2 regions of the Nanhaiella sioensis genome follow, and region 2 is predicted to be linked to the other one. Evidence: a T-box and tRNA genes for the amino acid it is inferred to sense, from the RefSeq annotation. Region 2 holds a T-box; the other holds one or more tRNA genes.
The links. A T-box is a leader RNA that pairs with one kind of tRNA and senses whether it is charged. The one in region 2 lies ahead of thrS (threonine--tRNA ligase), so its partner is inferred to be a tRNA-Thr.
Positions count from the first base shown of each region.

Region 1: it has a tRNA-Thr gene. The T-box ahead of thrS (threonine--tRNA ligase) is inferred to sense a tRNA for this amino acid. The anticodon was not compared.

Region 1 covers NZ_JBKAEG010000001.1:2,015,659-2,024,854, forward strand. The annotation lists gene V1503_RS09435 (CdaR family protein) at 1-706, opposite strand, end outside; gene cdaA (diadenylate cyclase CdaA) at 699-1,520, opposite strand; gene V1503_RS09445 (anti-sigma factor family protein) at 1,933-2,559, opposite strand; gene sigW (RNA polymerase sigma factor SigW) at 2,577-3,140, opposite strand; gene rocF (arginase) at 3,437-4,339, opposite strand; tRNA gene V1503_RS09460 (tRNA-Lys) at 4,509-4,581, opposite strand; tRNA gene V1503_RS09465 (tRNA-Gln) at 4,599-4,673, opposite strand; tRNA gene V1503_RS09470 (tRNA-Tyr) at 4,691-4,775, opposite strand; tRNA gene V1503_RS09475 (tRNA-Thr) at 4,789-4,864, opposite strand; tRNA gene V1503_RS09480 (tRNA-Val) at 4,876-4,951, opposite strand; tRNA gene V1503_RS09485 (tRNA-Glu) at 4,953-5,027, opposite strand; tRNA gene V1503_RS09490 (tRNA-Thr) at 5,044-5,116, opposite strand; tRNA gene V1503_RS09495 (tRNA-Asn) at 5,118-5,192, opposite strand; rRNA gene rrf (5S ribosomal RNA) at 5,200-5,315, opposite strand; rRNA gene V1503_RS09505 (23S ribosomal RNA) at 5,399-8,329, opposite strand; rRNA gene V1503_RS09510 (16S ribosomal RNA) at 8,685-9,196, opposite strand, start outside.
Region 2 covers NZ_JBKAEG010000001.1:3,157,642-3,166,837, reverse strand. The annotation lists gene rpmI (50S ribosomal protein L35) at 1-167, opposite strand, end outside; gene infC (translation initiation factor IF-3) at 189-692, opposite strand; ribosomal protein L20 leader region at 810-938, opposite strand; gene thrS (threonine--tRNA ligase) at 1,072-3,003, opposite strand; T-box leader at 3,098-3,342, opposite strand; gene ytxC (putative sporulation protein YtxC) at 3,431-4,279, opposite strand; gene dnaI (primosomal protein DnaI) at 4,640-5,584, opposite strand; gene V1503_RS14640 (replication initiation and membrane attachment family protein) at 5,602-7,014, opposite strand; gene nrdR (transcriptional regulator NrdR) at 7,104-7,562, opposite strand; gene speD (adenosylmethionine decarboxylase) at 7,908-8,291, opposite strand; gene V1503_RS14625 (glyceraldehyde-3-phosphate dehydrogenase) at 9,167-9,196, opposite strand, start outside.

The DNA.
Region 1 (9,196 bases), 1.1 Mb from region 2:
CTACTTTATTTGGACTTATAATAGAGACCCCAACACTAATGTTTGCTGGTTCAACCTCTACATTTAATGGTTGCCCGTCTTTATCATGTACTGTCACTGATGATTCAAGCGTTACATCATCAATAACATCCTGTAAATCAATATAAGCTCTTACGATTGCAGTTCTTTCAACCTCTTCTTTTGCTCCTGTTATGGAGACTATAGTAGGTTCAGGTACCAAGTTCTCTACAGTATACCCTTCTGTTACTAAAGATTCGTTATAATCCACCTTGATAGCGAATTCTTGCGTTACTTTTTCATGCAATGCTACCTCATATCGGGATGTGGGTTCAAATGTAACGTTTACCTTATCATCCACATTCTCATATTCAAGCGTTACTAAGTAATTACCCTCTGATTTGTTTTCTAGGTTAGCGTAAACTTTTATATTTCTTAGTGCTATTATCGTTTTAACTTTGCTTGTTGGCCCTTCTAATCTCACATCAGCTGATTGAGGAGCACCTGTTACAACAAATCGCTCTTGATCATATAAAACCTCAACAGGTATATCTTCTAATATTTCAGTTGAATCATCAAAAAGAGGGAGTGTGAGGCTTCCATCACTCTGCTCTTTCTGTTCCTGAATATAGACAGACATATATAACATCAACGCCAATAACAAGGCGATAATCCTCATAAACCACCGATTGTTCATGAACTTATCCATTTTTTTGCCACCTCCATTGCCAACGAGTAGAAGTAGCTTGGTTTTGAGTTGGTTTTAGTTCATTTGTAAGAAGTTCTCGAAAAGAATCTTGTGTTAAATCTCTATGTAATTCACCATTCTTAGTTAGAGAAACACTACCAGTTTCTTCTGAAACAACGATCGTAAGGCTATCCGTTACTTCACTCACACCTAGCGCTGCTCGATGCCTCGTTCCAAGCTCTTTAGATATAAATGGACTTTCTGACAATGGTAAATAACACGCAGCTGCAGACACTTGATTATTTTGTAACACGACCGCGCCATCATGAAGTGGTGTATTTGGGATAAAAATATTGATAAGCAATTCGGAAGAAACCTTAGCATGAAGTGGTATTCCTGTTTCAATATAATCGCTCATCCCTGTTTCACGCTCAATCGTAATCAAAGCGCCAATACGACGTTTTGCCATATAATCTGTAGCTTTTACAATGGCTTCAATCGAGTTTGCTTGTTCTTCTTCCTCATTAATCGTAATTCTTGAAAAGAATCTACCTCGTCCTAATTGTTCTAGTGCACGACGTAGCTCAGGCTGAAAAATAATAATGATAGCTAAAAATCCCCATGTTATCACTTGATTCATTAACCATCCTAACGTTTTTAAGCCTAAATACTGACTTAATATGTGAATGGTTATAATAACAGTGATTCCTTTGAGAAGCTGTACAGCTCTCGTTCCTCGTACGACCATTATTAGCTTATAGATAACATACCAAACAACGAGAATATCGACGATAATACCTAGATAATTAAAGATTGAGAGACCCTCTGAAGACATTCTCACACTTCCTCCATTATTCAAGTACTTGACTTACTCTTCTATATAAATATGACTATTATAGCATATATCATACTAAACCTAATTAAACCTAAAATAATGTATTATATATTATTATTAGTATTAAGTTTTTTCGCAAACGTTGTAGCCAACGTGAAATTTACAAAAAAGCTATATGGGGCCTTCATTTCATAAAAAAATAGACGCTCTTTTCGTAAACCTTGTTCCTTTTTCTACTTTAATTTGAGTAACTGGTGAATATTATATGGTTTACATGGTTTTAGAGGAGAAAAGATGCTCCTCGCTTAGAGGTATTCGCGTTTAACTCTTATTGCACAAACCAACAATTACTGCGAAAACAACCTTAGAAAAAAAGGGCATCTTTATTAAGATGACCCTCATTATTCTGTATCTACTTTGACTGATCTTGGTCAAATAGATTTACTGTATCCTTTGCAATATCCTTTAGATGATACCATAACCATTCAAATAATTCATTAATTTCCTTAATTTCGCCCGTAACATTACCAGCAGAAGCAAGATACTGATCTCCATTAATCACTGTTGCATCACCGTTAATTTCCCCTTCTATTTTGAGCGTACCATTTTTTACAATGACTGGCCCTTCAACTATTTCACCTTCTGGAACGGTCACAGTAGTGTTTTGGATAATTAGATTCGGTTGCTTAGATACAGAAAACTGGTCATCCTCTGTCCAGTTTGAAAAAATACTACCTGCCATTAAGACGATAAAAAGCGATGCCGCTGTTAGAAAAGGATGATTTCTCAACCAACGCCTTGCGCCAGCTGATCGTTTTTCTTTAGGCAAACTTTGCATGACGTTATTTGTGAAATTGCTAGGTGCCTCTACATGTGAAATACTTTGGACGAGCGCAATTGATTTTTTAAGTTCATGGAAGTGCGCCTCACAGTCTTCACAACTTTTCACATGATCAATTAACAAGTTTTTATCTTCTAGTGAAATATCTTCATCTAAATATTCATGCATTAAATAAACAATGTTCTCAGGACATTTCATTTTTAATCACCCCTTCATTATACATTTCGAAGTTGGTTTCTTAATGCTTCTCTACCACGATGAATCCGTGTCTTTACCGTACCTATAGGTAAATCCAATATTTTACTAATTTCTTTCAAAGGTAATTCATCAATATATTTCAATACGATGACTGTACGATATTTTTCTGGAAGCTTCAATATTTCGCCTTGGATCGTTTCATGTAATTCTAGTCTCTCAAGCTCTTCTTCAGGCAAAGCTTCATCGGCAGCTACATTAGAATACATAGTCAGCCCGTCTGTTCCAGAAACTTCTGCATCTAAATAATAGTCTGGTTTCTTTTTCCTAATTCTATCAATTGAAAGATTTGTAGCAATTCGGTATAACCAAGTCGAGAATTTGAGATCTTGATTAAAGCTTTGAATATTTGTATATGCACGAATAAAAGCTTCTTGGGCAATATCCTCAGCCTCATGACGATTTCCGAGCATTCTATAGCATAATTGAAATACTTTATCTTTATAAATCTCTACAATTTCTGCAAATGCGTTTTGATCTCCTTTAATAACTTGTTTTATTCTTTTTTTTACAATTGTTTCCATATTATTCATACCCCCGCTCCATGCGGCTAGCTTATTTACGTCTCTAACTTATAAAAGGTTTCAAAATATGCATATAAATATTTTAACAAAATTAAGGAGGGGTGTGTTTAAAATAGTATAATTTCCATGAGGATTACAAAATTCGATGATATAGGAAGGGAAAGTTCGTAATAAAGAGAGAGTTTATAGTAAGCAATCATTTCTAATATATTATATTATCTATAGTCAACGTGTTTCTTAATAAAATTAGGTGGAGATTTCACTCCACCTAAAAACACAGTCCATACATCTATTCATTAAAGTAGTTTTTCTCCAAATAGCGAGCCAATTAATGCTACTGCAACAGTAGCTGTAGTATTTCTTTCATCAAGTATAGGGTTTACTTCAACAAATTCAGCAGATGTAATAATATTTGCTTCTGCTAACATTTCCATTGCTAAATGGCTCTCACGATAGCTTATCCCACCAATTACTGGTGTGCCTACACCTGGAGCATCATGTGGATCCAAGCCATCTAAATCTAATGACAAGTGTACACCATCAGTACGATCTTTAAGGTAATTAATAGCCTGCTCCATAACATTAGCCATACCTAAACGATCAATCTCATGCATTGTATAAACAGTTATACCTTTTTCTTTAATAAGTTCTTTTTCTCCGTCATCAAGTGATCTTGCACCAATAATAACGATATTTTCAGGTTTAACCTTTGGAGTATATCCTGCTATCTCTGTTAAGGTCTTATGACCAATACCCATACTTGTTGCTAACGGCATTCCATGGATATTTCCTGTCGGAGAGGTTTCCTCTGTGTTTAGATCTCCATGAGCATCGTACCATATCACACCTAAATTATTATAACTCTTCGCAACTCCAGCTAATGTTCCAATGGCAATACTGTGATCTCCACCAAGAACTAATGGAAAACGTTTTTCTTTAATTACCCCCTGGACTTTATCTGCTAAACGTTCACTCGCTTCAGCAACCGCTTTCAAGTTTCGGAGTTTATGATTTTCAACGATAGCATTTGCTCTCTCAGGTTTACCAATTTCAATATCCCCTAAATCTTCTATTTCATAAGATAAATTCTCAAGTCTTTCTGTAACACCTGCGTAACGAATTGCGCTAGGTCCCATATCTACCCCTCTACGCATTTGTCCTAAATCCATAGGTACCCCAATTATTGATACTTGTTTCATCACAACATTTTCCCCCTTCTAGACTATACTTATATTTTATCTGTAATAGCATCAATGATTCAACTTAACAACATTTTGTATATATATACAAAAAAACATCTAAATCACATGATTTAGATGTTTCTGGTAGTATGTATTTTTACCTATCAAAAAGATATCGTCTTAAGAGTGAGCCATGGAGGACTCGAACCTCCGACCCTCTGATTAAAAGTCAGATGCTCTACCAACTGAGCTAATGGCTCAAAACAAAAAACTAAAGTGGCTGGGCTAGCTGGATTCGAACCAGCGCATGACGGAGTCAAAGTCCGTTGCCTTACCGCTTGGCTATAGCCCATTATTATTCAAAAAACATGGTGGAGGGGGACGGATTCGAACCGCCGAACCCTCAGGGAGCGGATTTACAGTCCGCCGCGTTTAGCCACTTCGCTACCCCTCCATATGTTTATAGATGGTGCCGGCGAGAGGACTTGAACCCCCAACCTACTGATTACAAGTCAGTTGCTCTACCAGTTGAGCTACACCGGCTTAATATTTAATGGTGGAGGATGACGGGATCGAACCGCCGACCCCTTGCTTGTAAGGCAAGTGCTCTCCCAGCTGAGCTAATCCTCCGTGGTGACCCGTACGGGATTCGAACCCGTGTTACCGCCGTGAAAGGGCGGTGTCTTAACCACTTGACCAACGGGCCAATACTTTTCATTGTAAGCTCCCAACCGGGCTTGAACCGGTGACCTCTTCCTTACCATGGAAGTGCTCTACCTGCTGAGCTATGGAAGCATGGCTCCACAGGCAGGATTCGAACCTGCGACCGATCGGTTAACAGCCGATAGCTCTACCACTGAGCTACTGTGGAACAATGAGCCTGGCAACGTCCTACTCTCACAGGGGGAAACCCCCAACTACCATCGGCGCTGAAGAGCTTAACTTCCGTGTTCGGTATGGGAACGGGTGTGACCTCTTCGCTATCGCCACCAGACATTATATGTAGGAATAAGTTGATATTCCTTCAAAACTAGATAATAGACATTCATTGAACAAAGCTTGCTCTGCATTTCTAACTTGGTTAAGTCCTCGATCTATTAGTATCTGTCAGCTCCACGTGTCACCACGCTTCCACCTCAGACCTATCAACCTCGTCATCTTCGAGGGATCTTACTAGCTTACGCTATGGGAAATCTCATCTTGAGGGGGGCTTCATGCTTAGATGCTTTCAGCACTTATCCCTTCCACACATAGCTACCCAGCTATGCCCTTGGCAGGACAACTGGTACACCAGCGGTGTGTCCATCCCGGTCCTCTCGTACTAAGGACAGCTCCTCTCAAATTTCCTACGCCCACGACGGATAGGGACCGAACTGTCTCACGACGTTCTGAACCCAGCTCGCGTACCGCTTTAATGGGCGAACAGCCCAACCCTTGGGACCGACTACAGCCCCAGGATGCGATGAGCCGACATCGAGGTGCCAAACCTCCCCGTCGATGTGGACTCTTGGGGGAGATAAGCCTGTTATCCCCGGGGTAGCTTTTATCCGTTGAGCGATGGCCCTTCCATGCGGAACCACCGGATCACTAAGCCCGACTTTCGTCCCTGCTCGACTTGTAGGTCTCGCAGTCAAGCTCCCTTATGCCTTTGCACTCTTCGAATGATTTCCAACCATTCTGAGGGAACCTTTGGGCGCCTCCGTTACTTTTTAGGAGGCGACCGCCCCAGTCAAACTGCCCACCTGACACTGTCTCCCGAAGCGATTAGCTCCGTAGGTTAGAATTTCAATACAGCCAGGGTAGTATCCCACCGACGCCTCCACCGAAGCTAGCGCTCCGGTTTCTACGGCTCCTACCTATCCTGTACAAGCTGTACCAAAATTCAATATCAGGCTACAGTAAAGCTCCACGGGGTCTTTCCGTCCTGTCGCGGGTAACCTGCATCTTCACAGGTACTATAATTTCACCGAGTCTCTCGTTGAGACAGTGCCCAGATCGTTACACCTTTCGTGCGGGTCGGAACTTACCCGACAAGGAATTTCGCTACCTTAGGACCGTTATAGTTACGGCCGCCGTTTACTGGGGCTTCGATTCAGAGCTTCTCCTTACGGATAACCCCTCCTCTTAACCTTCCAGCACCGGGCAGGTGTCAGCCCCTATACTTCGCCTTGCGGCTTCGCAGAGACCTGTGTTTTTGCTAAACAGTCGCCTGGGCCTTTTCACTGCGGCTTCTCAGGGCTATTCACCCTAAAAAGCACCCCTTCTCCCGAAGTTACGGGGTCATTTTGCCGAGTTCCTTAACGAGAGTTCTCTCGCTCACCTTAGGATTCTCTCCTCGCCTACCTGTGTCGGTTTGCGGTACGGGCACCTCTCACCTCGCTAGAGGCTTTTCTTGGCAGTGTGGAATCAGGAACTTCGGTACTATATTTCCCTCGCCATCACAGCTCAGCCTTTATGACAAGCGGATTTACCTACTTGTCAGCCTAACTGCTTGGACGCACATATCCAACAGTGCGCTTACCCTATCCTTCTGCGTCCCCCCATTGCTCAAATGGTGAGGAGGTGGTACAGGAATCTCAACCTGTTGTCCATCGCCTACGCCTTTCGGCCTCGGCTTAGGTCCCGACTTACCCTGAGCGGACGAGCCTTCCTCAGGAAACCTTAGGCATTCGGTGGAGGGGATTCTCACCCCTCTTTCGCTACTCATACCGGCATTCTCACTTCTAAGCGCTCCACCAGTCCTCTCGGTCTAGCTTCGCTGCACTTAGAACGCTCTCCTACCACTGTCCGTAAGGACAGTCCACAGCTTCGGTGATACGTTTAGCCCCGGTACATTTTCGGCGCAGAGTCACTCGACCAGTGAGCTATTACGCACTCTTTAAATGGTGGCTGCTTCTAAGCCAACATCCTGGTTGTCTATGCAACTCCACATCCTTTTCCACTTAACGTATACTTTGGGACCTTAGCTGGTGGTCTGGGCTGTTTCCCTTTCGACTACGGATCTTATCACTCGCAGTCTGACTCCCAAGTATAAGTCTTTGGCATTCGGAGTTTGACTGAATTCGGTAACCCGTTGGGGGCCCCTAGTCCAATCAGTGCTCTACCTCCAAGACTCTTCACTTGAGGCTAGCCCTAAAGCTATTTCGGAGAGAACCAGCTATCTCCAAGTTCGATTGGCATTTCACCCCTACCCACACCTCATCCCCGCACTTTTCAACGTGCGTGGGTTCGGGCCTCCATTCAGTGTTACCTGAACTTCACCCTGGACATGGGTAGATCACTTGGTTTCGGGTCTACGACCACGTACTATTTCGCCCTATTCAGACTCGCTTTCGCTGCGGCTCCGTCTCTTCAACTTAACCTTGCACGGGATCGTAACTCGCCGGTTCATTCTACAAAAGGCACGCCATCACCCATTAACGGGCTCTGACTACTTGTAGGCACACGGTTTCAGGATCTCTTTCACTCCCCTTCCGGGGTGCTTTTCACCTTTCCCTCACGGTACTGGTTCACTATCGGTCACTAGGGAGTATTTAGCCTTGGGAGATGGTCCTCCCAGCTTCCGACGGGATTTCACGTGTCCCGCCGTACTCAGGATCCACTCTGGAGGGAACGAAGTTTCAACTACAGGGTTGTTACCTTCTTCGACGGACCTTTCCAGATCGCTTCGTCTACTTCGTTCCTTTGTAACTCCGTATAGAGTGTCCTACAACCCCAAGAGGCAAGCCTCTTGGTTTGGGCTTATTCCGTTTCGCTCGCCGCTACTCAGGAAATCGCTTTTGCTTTCTCTTCCTCCGGGTACTTAGATGTTTCAGTTCCCCGGGTCTGCCTTCAATACCCTATGTATTCAGATATTGATACTGCTCCATTACGAACAGTGGGTTTCCCCATTCGGAAATCTCCGGATCAATGCTTACTTACAGCTCCCCGAAGCATTTCGGTGTTAGTCCCGTCCTTCATCGGCTCCTAGTGCCAAGGCATTCACCGTGCGCCCTTTCTAACTTAACCTTAAACAAATGATCAACTTCGAATCTCATCGTCAGCTTCGTTCTTCCACTGCTCATGTATGCAAGATACACTCCGCTGCTCCAGAACTTTACTTCCTCGACCTTCTCGTTGCTAATTTGCTTTTTTTATTTGACCAACGGTCAAACCGTCATCAAATAATGAAAAAAGATTTTCACTTTCTTCAATGAATGTGTCGTTATTATCTAGTTTTCAAGGAACATCGGTAAAAAATAGCCATCGAATTTCTTCGTCAGCTTGTTGTTTACCTTCTTCATTTTGAGAGAATGTTCTCTCAAAACTAAACAAAAACAAAAGCGTCTTTTTATATGAAGTCTAGCTTCACATATTTCCTTAGAAAGGAGGTGATCCAGCCGCACCTTCCGATACGGCTACCTTGTTACGACTTCACCCCAATCATCTGTCCCACCTTAGGCGGCTGGCTCCTTACGGTTACCCCACCGACTTCGGGTGTTACAAACTCTCGTGGTGTGACGGGCGGTGTGTACAAGGCCCGGGAACGTATTCACCGCGGCATGCTGATCCGCGATTACTAGCGATTCCGGCTTCATGCAGGCGAGTTGCAGCCTGCAATCCGAACTGAGAATGGTTTTATGGGATTCGCTTAACCTCGCGGTTTTGCTGCCCTTTGTACCATCCATTGTAGCACGTGTGTAGCCCAGGTCATAAGGGGCATGATGATTTGACGTCATCCCCACCTTCCTCCGGTTTGTCACCGGCAGTCACCTTAGAGTGCCCAACTTAATGCTGGCAACTAAGATCAAGGGTTGCGCTCGTTGCGGGACTTAACCCAACATCTCACGACACGAGCTGACGACAACCATGCACCACCTGTCACTCTGTCCCCCG
Region 2 (9,196 bases):
TTGTAATCGCCTGAGCTTACTAATGTACCTTTACGTAGTTTACGTTTTTGCTTTGTAGATTTGTTAGCAAATAAATGGCTAGTATAAGCGTGTGAACGCTTCAGTTTCCCTGATCCAGTTTTCTTAAAACGCTTTGCAGCGCCACGATGAGTTTTCATTTTAGGCATAAGGTGTTCCTCCTCATTTCATTACTTTTCATTATTTGGTGCTAATATTAAAAACATGCTACGCCCTTCCATTTTGGGCTTTGATTCAACTACACTTATATCATTACAAGCTTCTGAAAAGCGATCTAATACACGTTGACCAATTTCTTTATGCGTAATTGCTCGCCCTTTAAAACGAATTGACGCCTTAACTTTGTCTCCTTTTTCAAGGAACTTACGAGCGTTACGAAGTTTTGTGTTAAAGTCATGCTCTTCAATAGTTGGACTTAAGCGAACTTCTTTCAGACTAATAACTTTTTGATTCTTGCGTGCTTCTTTATCTTTTTTCTGTTGTTCAAAACGGAATTTTCCATAGTCCATAATACGACAAACTGGCGGTTTCGCGTTTGGAGCAACTAAAACTAAATCAAGATTCGCTCTGGCTGCAATTTCTAATGCTTCATGCTTAGATTTAATTCCAAGCTGATCACCATCTTTACCAATTAAACGAACTTCGCGAGCACGTATGCTCTCATTGACGAACATATCCTTGCTAATAAGTAGCCACCTCCAAGGTTTTTTAAACACATTATTTGAACTATTGTGTACTCTACAACAATTGATAAGTATTGTTCCACTGTAATCATGGATAATTATGACCAATCATGCAAAAAAGTGTGAGTACACAAGGCACCCACACTTTACGATTTATTAGTAAAGACACATATCGTATACCTGGCAACTGCAAACATGCGTCAAACAGGTGAGAAGCGGGTGCTTCTTCTTTTTAACAAACAAGTATTCTTTTATCACCTTAGCTATTTTATCATTAACAATTTATTGTGTCAAGAAAAAGAATATTAACAAGCAACGTTTATTATTCTATCAAATTCCATTTTAATATGCAACATGAAAATATTAGTACTTAACGATTAACTTCTTTTGTTAATCCTTCTAAGAATTCAACAAATGGAACTGTCTCAGATTTCTGCTCTCCATATTTTCGCACATTCACTGCTTTTTCACTAATTTCATTATCACCAACAACAAGCATATAAGGAACTTTTTGCATTTGATGCTCACGAATTTTATATCCAATTTTTTCATCACGTTCATCTAATTCAACTCGAAACCCTTGAGCTTGAAGCTGTTCCTGTACCTCTTTAGCATACGCTAGGTGAACATCAGGAGAGACTGGAATGACCTCAACTTGTACAGGAGCTAACCATGTAGGGAAGGCTCCCTTGTACTCCTCAATTAAAAAGGCTACGAACCTTTCCATTGTAGATACAACCCCACGGTGAATAACAACTGGGCGATGCTGTTTCCCATCCTCACCAACGTATGTGAGATCAAAACGTTCAGGTAATAAAAAGTCAAGTTGTACAGTTGATAAAGTTTCATCTTTACCTAATGCAGTTCTAACTTGAACATCAAGCTTTGGTCCATAAAAAGCCGCTTCTCCATCTGCTTCATAATATTCTAATTGGAGATCATCCATCGCTTCTTTTAGCATACTTTGTGCTTTTTCCCACATCACATCATCGTCAAAATATTTTTCTTTATCTTCAGGATCCCGATAAGACAAACGGAAGGAATAGTCATTAATACCGAAGTCTTTATATACTTCTTGAATAAGTCGGACAACACGAATAAATTCATCTTTGATTTGATCAGGCCTAGTAAAAATATGAGCGTCATTTAATGTCATACCCCGTACACGTTGTAAGCCGGATAAAGCACCTGACATTTCGTAACGATGCATCGTACCAAGCTCAGCAATTCGAATTGGTAGTTTTCGATAGCTATGGATTTCATTTTTATAAATCATCATATGATGTGGGCAATTCATCGGTCTTAATACTAATTCTTCATTATCCATTTCCATCTTTGGAAACATGTCTTCTTGATAATGATCCCAGTGTCCAGAAGTCTTGTATAAATCTACACTTCCTAATACTGGAGTATATACGTGTTGATATCCTAGCTTTTCTTCTTTATCAACGATATAACGCTCAATGACTCTTCGAATAGTAGCACCTTTTGGTAGCCATAACGGTAAGCCTTGCCCAACTGTTATTGAATTAGAAAATAAGTTTAGTTCTTTTCCTATTTTTCGATGGTCGCGTTCTTTTGCCTCTTCTAGAAAGCGTAAATGTTCCTTCAACTCTTCTTTTTTAAAGAAAGCTGTTCCATAAATACGTTGAAGCATCTTATTTTTACTATCACCACGCCAGTATGCTCCAGCGATGCTTAGTAGCTTAAATTCTTTAATTTTGCTCGTAAAGGGTACATGAACTCCTCTGCAAAGGTCAAAAAATTCGCCTTGCTCATAAATTGATACAGTCTCACCTGCTGGAATATCATTTATTAACTCAAGCTTTAGATTATCATCTATTTCTTCAAAACGCTTTATTGCTTCTTCACGACTCACTTCGTGACGTACAATTTCAATATTTTCATTAACAATTTTCTTCATTTCTTTTTCAATTTTTTGTAAGTCGTCTGGACGAATAGATTCTTCCATATCAATATCGTAATAAAATCCATTTTCAATTACTGGACCTACACCAAGCTTCACATTTTTATAAACACGTTTGATTGCCTGTGCCAATAAGTGAGCTGTACTATGACGTAAAATTTCTAACGCCTCATCCTCACTTTGTGTAATGATTGAAATAGTACCATCTTGTAAAATTGGTGATCGAAGATCAATAAGCTCACCATTTAATTTTCCTGCAATTGCCTTTTTCTTTAACCCCGGACTTATGGATGCCGCAATATCTTCTGTCGTGATTCCTTTCTCATACTCCTTAATAGCTCCATCTGGAAATGTCATGTTAATCATTTCTGACATCCTACTCACTCCTTTTTTCATCATTTAATGTAACTACCTCAAAAATAACAATCCGTTGTGGAAAACATCGAAAAACAAAAAAACTCATCCCTAAAAAAGGGACGAGTTTGGTCTCGTGGTTCCACCCTTGTTTCTTACTTATCTGCATGCAAAGATAGATATAGTAAGCTCAAGACATAGATAACGGATATCCCGCCAGTAATTAATAAATTGAAACAATCGTTCACTACTGAAGTTTAGAGGTGGTAAGTATATTTTTCGTGTTAGGAAGATTTCAGCCGAGTCTTCCCTCTCTATAAACCGTAAAAATGATACCCATGTCCTCATCATAACCTTTAAAGAAGTTGTTCAAAAATTATTTATGTAGGTAATTATATTTTTATTAGTGTCGAAAATCAAGCCTATTATACAATTATTTTTCAGTCCATTATCTATTGTAGTGACTTAATTGCTGGAAATCTTGCTTTGGATAGATCTTTACACGTTCTTGAAAGATGTTGTGGATGGTTTGTATTAAACTATGATCAATTTCATCACTATAAATCATTACAGATTGTGGTGCTAGCGATACAAGAGGTGCAATGACAGATGAATCTATGTAAATAGATTGTGAAATCATCATTTTCCGATCTATTTGTTTCGTCAAATCTTCCCTTTGCAATTGTACATATCGATCATTAAAAAAATGGAATAAATGTCCATTGTCATGTAACAGATGGATCTTAGAATAAACCGCTTGTCGTACATGTAGTAAGTCACGTAATGTTTGAATAAAATTTTGATATTCCTGCTCAAGCTTATACTCATCTATAGCTAGTTCAGTGTATTCCAATAATTGTTCAAAATATTTCTTTAAGCGAAAACGGATAAATGAATCGAATGAAAACGATATAGATTCGTGCAAAAAATCTTCTAATGATTGTTTAATAAGTGTTATTCTAGATCGGGCACATTTCATAGCCGGGAGATCATTCCTCTCCCCATTAAATATTGTATGTGCTATCTCGATTATTTGTCTTTGCTCGTCCGTATTCTTAAAATAAAATGAATTTACAATAAATGATTGTAACCACTCATCCTCCTTTTTATCAATTATGTAGTTTAGAAGCACAGGGATAACAAGCATATCTATAATCTTTTTCATATCTTTGTCAGGGCCGATTTTAACTAAATGGGCAAAATCATATGTAATTAGAACTGAATGGTCAGCTCCACTTTTTAACCTCTCACACACTTCACTTGCATCTAATTTATTTTGAAAATAAATTTCAATCAAGTTTGTCCCCCCTTTTGCCAACACCTGTTTATATATATATGGGGGATATGATTATTTTAGAAGTTTCATTTTCGCTGTTTATAAGAAAGGCCGTTTACCCATTATTACTTGTCCTTTTTATCTACAAACCCTTTAGTCACATATAACACCGTTTTGCTGCTGTAAGCTTGTAAAGACCATTAGAGACGAAATTCACTTTTAAAGATTCCCTATAACAGTGCAATAGTAAAACGTATATATACATCTCGACAACTGGTGGTTTTTCATACTAAGAAGGTGGAGAGGAAGCTTTGTGGTAAAACGCAAAACTATACAACCAACTAAAAACGGCGTATCCATAGTAAGGATAGCCGTATCAGTTCAATTCTTGTCGTATCTTCTATTTTTCCCAGTAATTTCAACAGGAATCGTTAAATATTTTATTCGCTCCATAATCCTCGCTGCTTTCAGCTTTTCTTCTTCGCCCCGTTGAGAATAAGATAGATGATGCTGAAGTTGATCATAACTAAAATTGGATGTAAAGAATGTTGGTAAGTTCTCAAGCATTCGATACTGTAAAATGGGCCCTAAAATCTCATCACGTGTCCAGCTTGTCATTGATTCAGCTCCAATATCATCAAGCATAAGTACCGACACCTTTTTTACCACTTCAATTTTATGATTTAACGATTGATCCTGAAATGAACCTTTCAGTTCACGTAAAAATTCTGGGAGATATATTAGCATTGTAGCGACGTTTTTGCTTGCTAATTCATTTGCAATGGCCCCTAAAAGATATGTCTTACCTACTCCAAACGGGCCATGAAAGAATAAACCTCTCCCTCCGTTCTTGTCTTTATCATACTTTTCTATAAAGTCTTGTATTAAATGAACAGCTTTTAGTCTACTTTTATCATCTAAAGCAACTTGATCAATAGTAGCTAGAAGTATTTCACTTGGAATATTAATGGACTGTATAAGATCTTGTTGCTTTTTTTGCTCATCGTATTTTAGTTTTTTATTACATTTATCATATTGTATATCAATTGAATTTCCACTAATAATTAAAGTTGGCTCGTACCCTTTGATCATATTTGAACACCGATCGAAAGATATACATTTCTGACAATTTTTCGACTGGCTAATATATTCATATAATTTATTTAAGCTACGGTCAATCATATCTCCTGTGACTCTATCATGATGTTGATTTAAAAATTGTTGGATATCAGGATTTTGGAGTATTTCAGTTTTCATCTGATTTAGACGTAGTTGAAACTTATCATTTTGGAACAATTTAGACATCGTTTCGTTAATTCGCTCCACTCTGCTCCCCTCTTTTCCTATTTTGAGTTTCCTTTATATTTATTAATTCGCTCCTGAAGCTTTTGCCTTTCCTTTTCAAAATCTACTTCTTCCACTTTTTCTTCACTTACCTGATCCTGTTTCTCTTCAACAAACCAATCAGGTAACAATTCTTTACGAACTGGTTTTTTTGTTGAGGCAGAACGTTTTTTATTATTTGTATTCGCCCAGGTTTGATATTGCCGATGCTCTTGTTTAGCAAGCTCCATCGCTTGTTTCACGGTTTTAATATTTTTTCTCGACCAATGACTAGCTATCTTTTCAACGTAGCCTCTTGTGAGCTTCATATCAGTACGAAGCAACACATAATATATTAAGACGTTCACAACTCCTGGTAATAATTTCTGATTAACCATCACATCTTCAATAATTTGAAGGTCAGCAGCTGATGGTACAGAACCATCCGCAAGATCCATTAAAACCTTCTTTGGTGATATTAATTCAAGTTGTTTTATCAGTTGGTCTTCCTTCGTTTCTACTTGTTGATCATTCATTGTCCTTTGTGTGATCGGTTGTACTTGCTCGACAATAGAAGGTAGCCGATCACCATTCTCAAATTTATACCAGTCTCGTGCTTCTTTGCGAAGTTTTTCTATATCAATTTTATCATCCATAGTTAACGAACTCATCGTAATTTTTTGCATTTCTATTGGGTCTATTTCATATAAAAACGATAGCTTTGTTATCATGTCTTTTACTTTATCAGTAATCGCCTTTTTTGGTACCATACTTTCGGATAAGCCAGCGAAAAATAAATTAAAGTTAAATGCTTCTTGCAAATAAGTTGGTTCATTTTTTGCAGCATTATTGATATAGTTATTTCCTTCTTGAGGTATTAACTGTTCAATGATCTCATCGTTAGCGTTAGATACCATTTCGGAAGGGTGAATAGATTTAAAAATCTCATTAAACGATTTTGTTATAGGTGTATATTGAATGCTGTCGATTTGTTTGTCTGAGAAGAAACGTTTTAGCTTTGCATATTTATTTTTCCCAACTCTATTATACAAAAAAACATTTAATACTCCGTCATTAAAAAATTGATCAGGAGATAATGGAGGTTGCAGCTCATAAATAAAATGACGAACATCATTTTCTTTTTTTTCATATGTTTTTAATAGTCCAATTCCCTCAAGCTTAAGCCTTTGTCTAAAAATTTCATGTAAATTACACTGCATAAGCCCCATTAAACTATGGTGTGTAGATTCTTCACTCCACAATCTATTTTCTTCAAGTTCAGCCCATAGAGTCATAAATAAACTAAAAGCACCATTTTCAATTAATGGTTGATAGAGCAACGTTATTATTTTTCGATCAAACTCTTGTAAAATTGTTTTACAACTCACATAATATCGATCTACAGGAATTAATTCTTTCCAATGATGTTCCACTATATAACCTAACCTTTCATAGATATTCTAACTATTCCTATGTTCAATATATTAAAAAAAGAGCTTGAAGAATATTCTTAAGCTCCTATCTAAATTTCTTTTTTAATTAGTTCTTTTAATTCTTCTATAAAAACGTTGATATCTTTAAATTGTCTGTAAACAGAAGCAAAACGAACGTATGATACTTCATCAATTTTGGACAACTTTTCCATGACCATCTCACCTATCATCTCGCTACCTACTTCGGAATAACCTTGGCTTCTTAAGTCCTTCTCAATGAAGTTAATGATATCTTCTAATTGAGTTAAGGAAACAGGCCTTTTCTCACAAGCTTTAATAAGGCCACGTAGAATCTTTTCGCGACTGAACTCTTCTCTTGTTCCTTCTTTTTTAACAACGATAAGTGGTAGTTCTTCCACTTTTTCAAACGTTGTAACCCGATATTGACACACTTCACATTCACGTCTTCTTCTTATAGCGCGTCCTTCATCTACAGGCCGAGAATCTAATACCCTAGTTCCATTATGTTGACAAGAAGGGCATTTCATACAATCAGCTCCGTTCTTTTCTTGCTGAGTTTTTAATATAGGCTTCTTTCGCATTAATTGTTACTTGTCGTAATAAGCTGTTTTCGTACTAACGTATACAACTACTAGGTTTTGGTACATCTTTTCTAAAGACTATAAGAAGCATATAATACATATCAGTTTTTCTAATGTAAGTAAAAAAGCAACAAAATTTACGCAAAGAGCCTTAATAGAAGAGAACATAGCTTTCCTTAAGTTTCTTATTCTCTATACTCTAATGATATAAAAAGACGAAACTAAGTACAAGCATAAAAATAAAGAGGTATATTGATATACCCCTTTTTTGTTCGAACATTTATATGATTGTTATAGAACTTTTAATTTTGATTTTTGCACTTGCACTGGACCCATTCCACGAGGTAATTCAATATTCTCACGTGATTCAGCACCTAAAGCTTCTGCAATATGTTGAGCAGCAACATTAGGGTCAATACGATCACCACATGTATAAACGTCTATGCTAGCATAACCATGCTCGGGAAAGCTGTGTATTGTTAAATGAGATTCAGAAATAATTACGACACCACTTACTCCGTGAGGAGCAAATTTATGGAAAGCAACTTCTCTAACTTCAGCACCTGACTTTAATGCTGCATCAACAAAAATCTTTTCAATTTCATTGATATCATTTAACTTCTCAAAATTACAACCCCACAGCTCAGAAATAACGTGTCTACCCATTGTTTCCATATGCTAGTCCCCCTTAAGCGATAAATATTATTCAGACATGAATTTCTTCTAACAGATATTTTTCATAACTACCACGGGGGAAAGTTAGTCCAAAGAGGTCCTAACCCTTTAAGTAGCTACAGTATCTATTCATCAAGAAGTTCACGAAAAATAGTATACTTTGTTTGTGTGATTTTTGCAACAACCTTTTCTATTTTTATTCGCGTAAGTTAAGGGCAGTATTGATTTGTGGTGATACTATTTACATTTTCCTTTTTTATAACAAATATCCGATAAAACTTGTGGAAATAACAAAAGTTGCACGTCAATTCCTCCAAAGTCTTATGATTAACTGCACTGCAGAATGTCTGTCTGATGTCTTCTTGCTGATGTCAACGGCAAGTAGAAGACGAGCTCTTGATCTTGGAATGGGTATTTTACTGCAACTTCCATTAACATTGCCTCATCGAAAGAAACATTTTCTTTTCTGAGAAATAACATTGCTCACTCAAAAAGATTATTTACATCTCATGATAATAAATAATATGTCCATATCCATTAAAACTATATAGTAAAAAGTTTATTGCGATTGTAACTAAATTACGTCTGCAATGTGATTTTATCCCATTTTTTAGTAGGGTGTGTTATTTCTTAATATACGAACAACAATTCATGACTTATTAACACTATAATCGTAAATGTTGTTATTTGTATCCAATTGAACAGCTAGTAGTGGTTATATACGATTGTCATCGTTAAATTGAAGTAACGATGACACGAACCCTAGTAGAATCCGTAGCTCAAAAATAACTATCTATACGATGACAACCAAAGAAAAAAGAGTATATTTAAATAAACATACTCTTTAGCTATATAAACCATATCCTTATGCTTTTTTACCCAACCTTCATTTCTGTTTTTTTCAT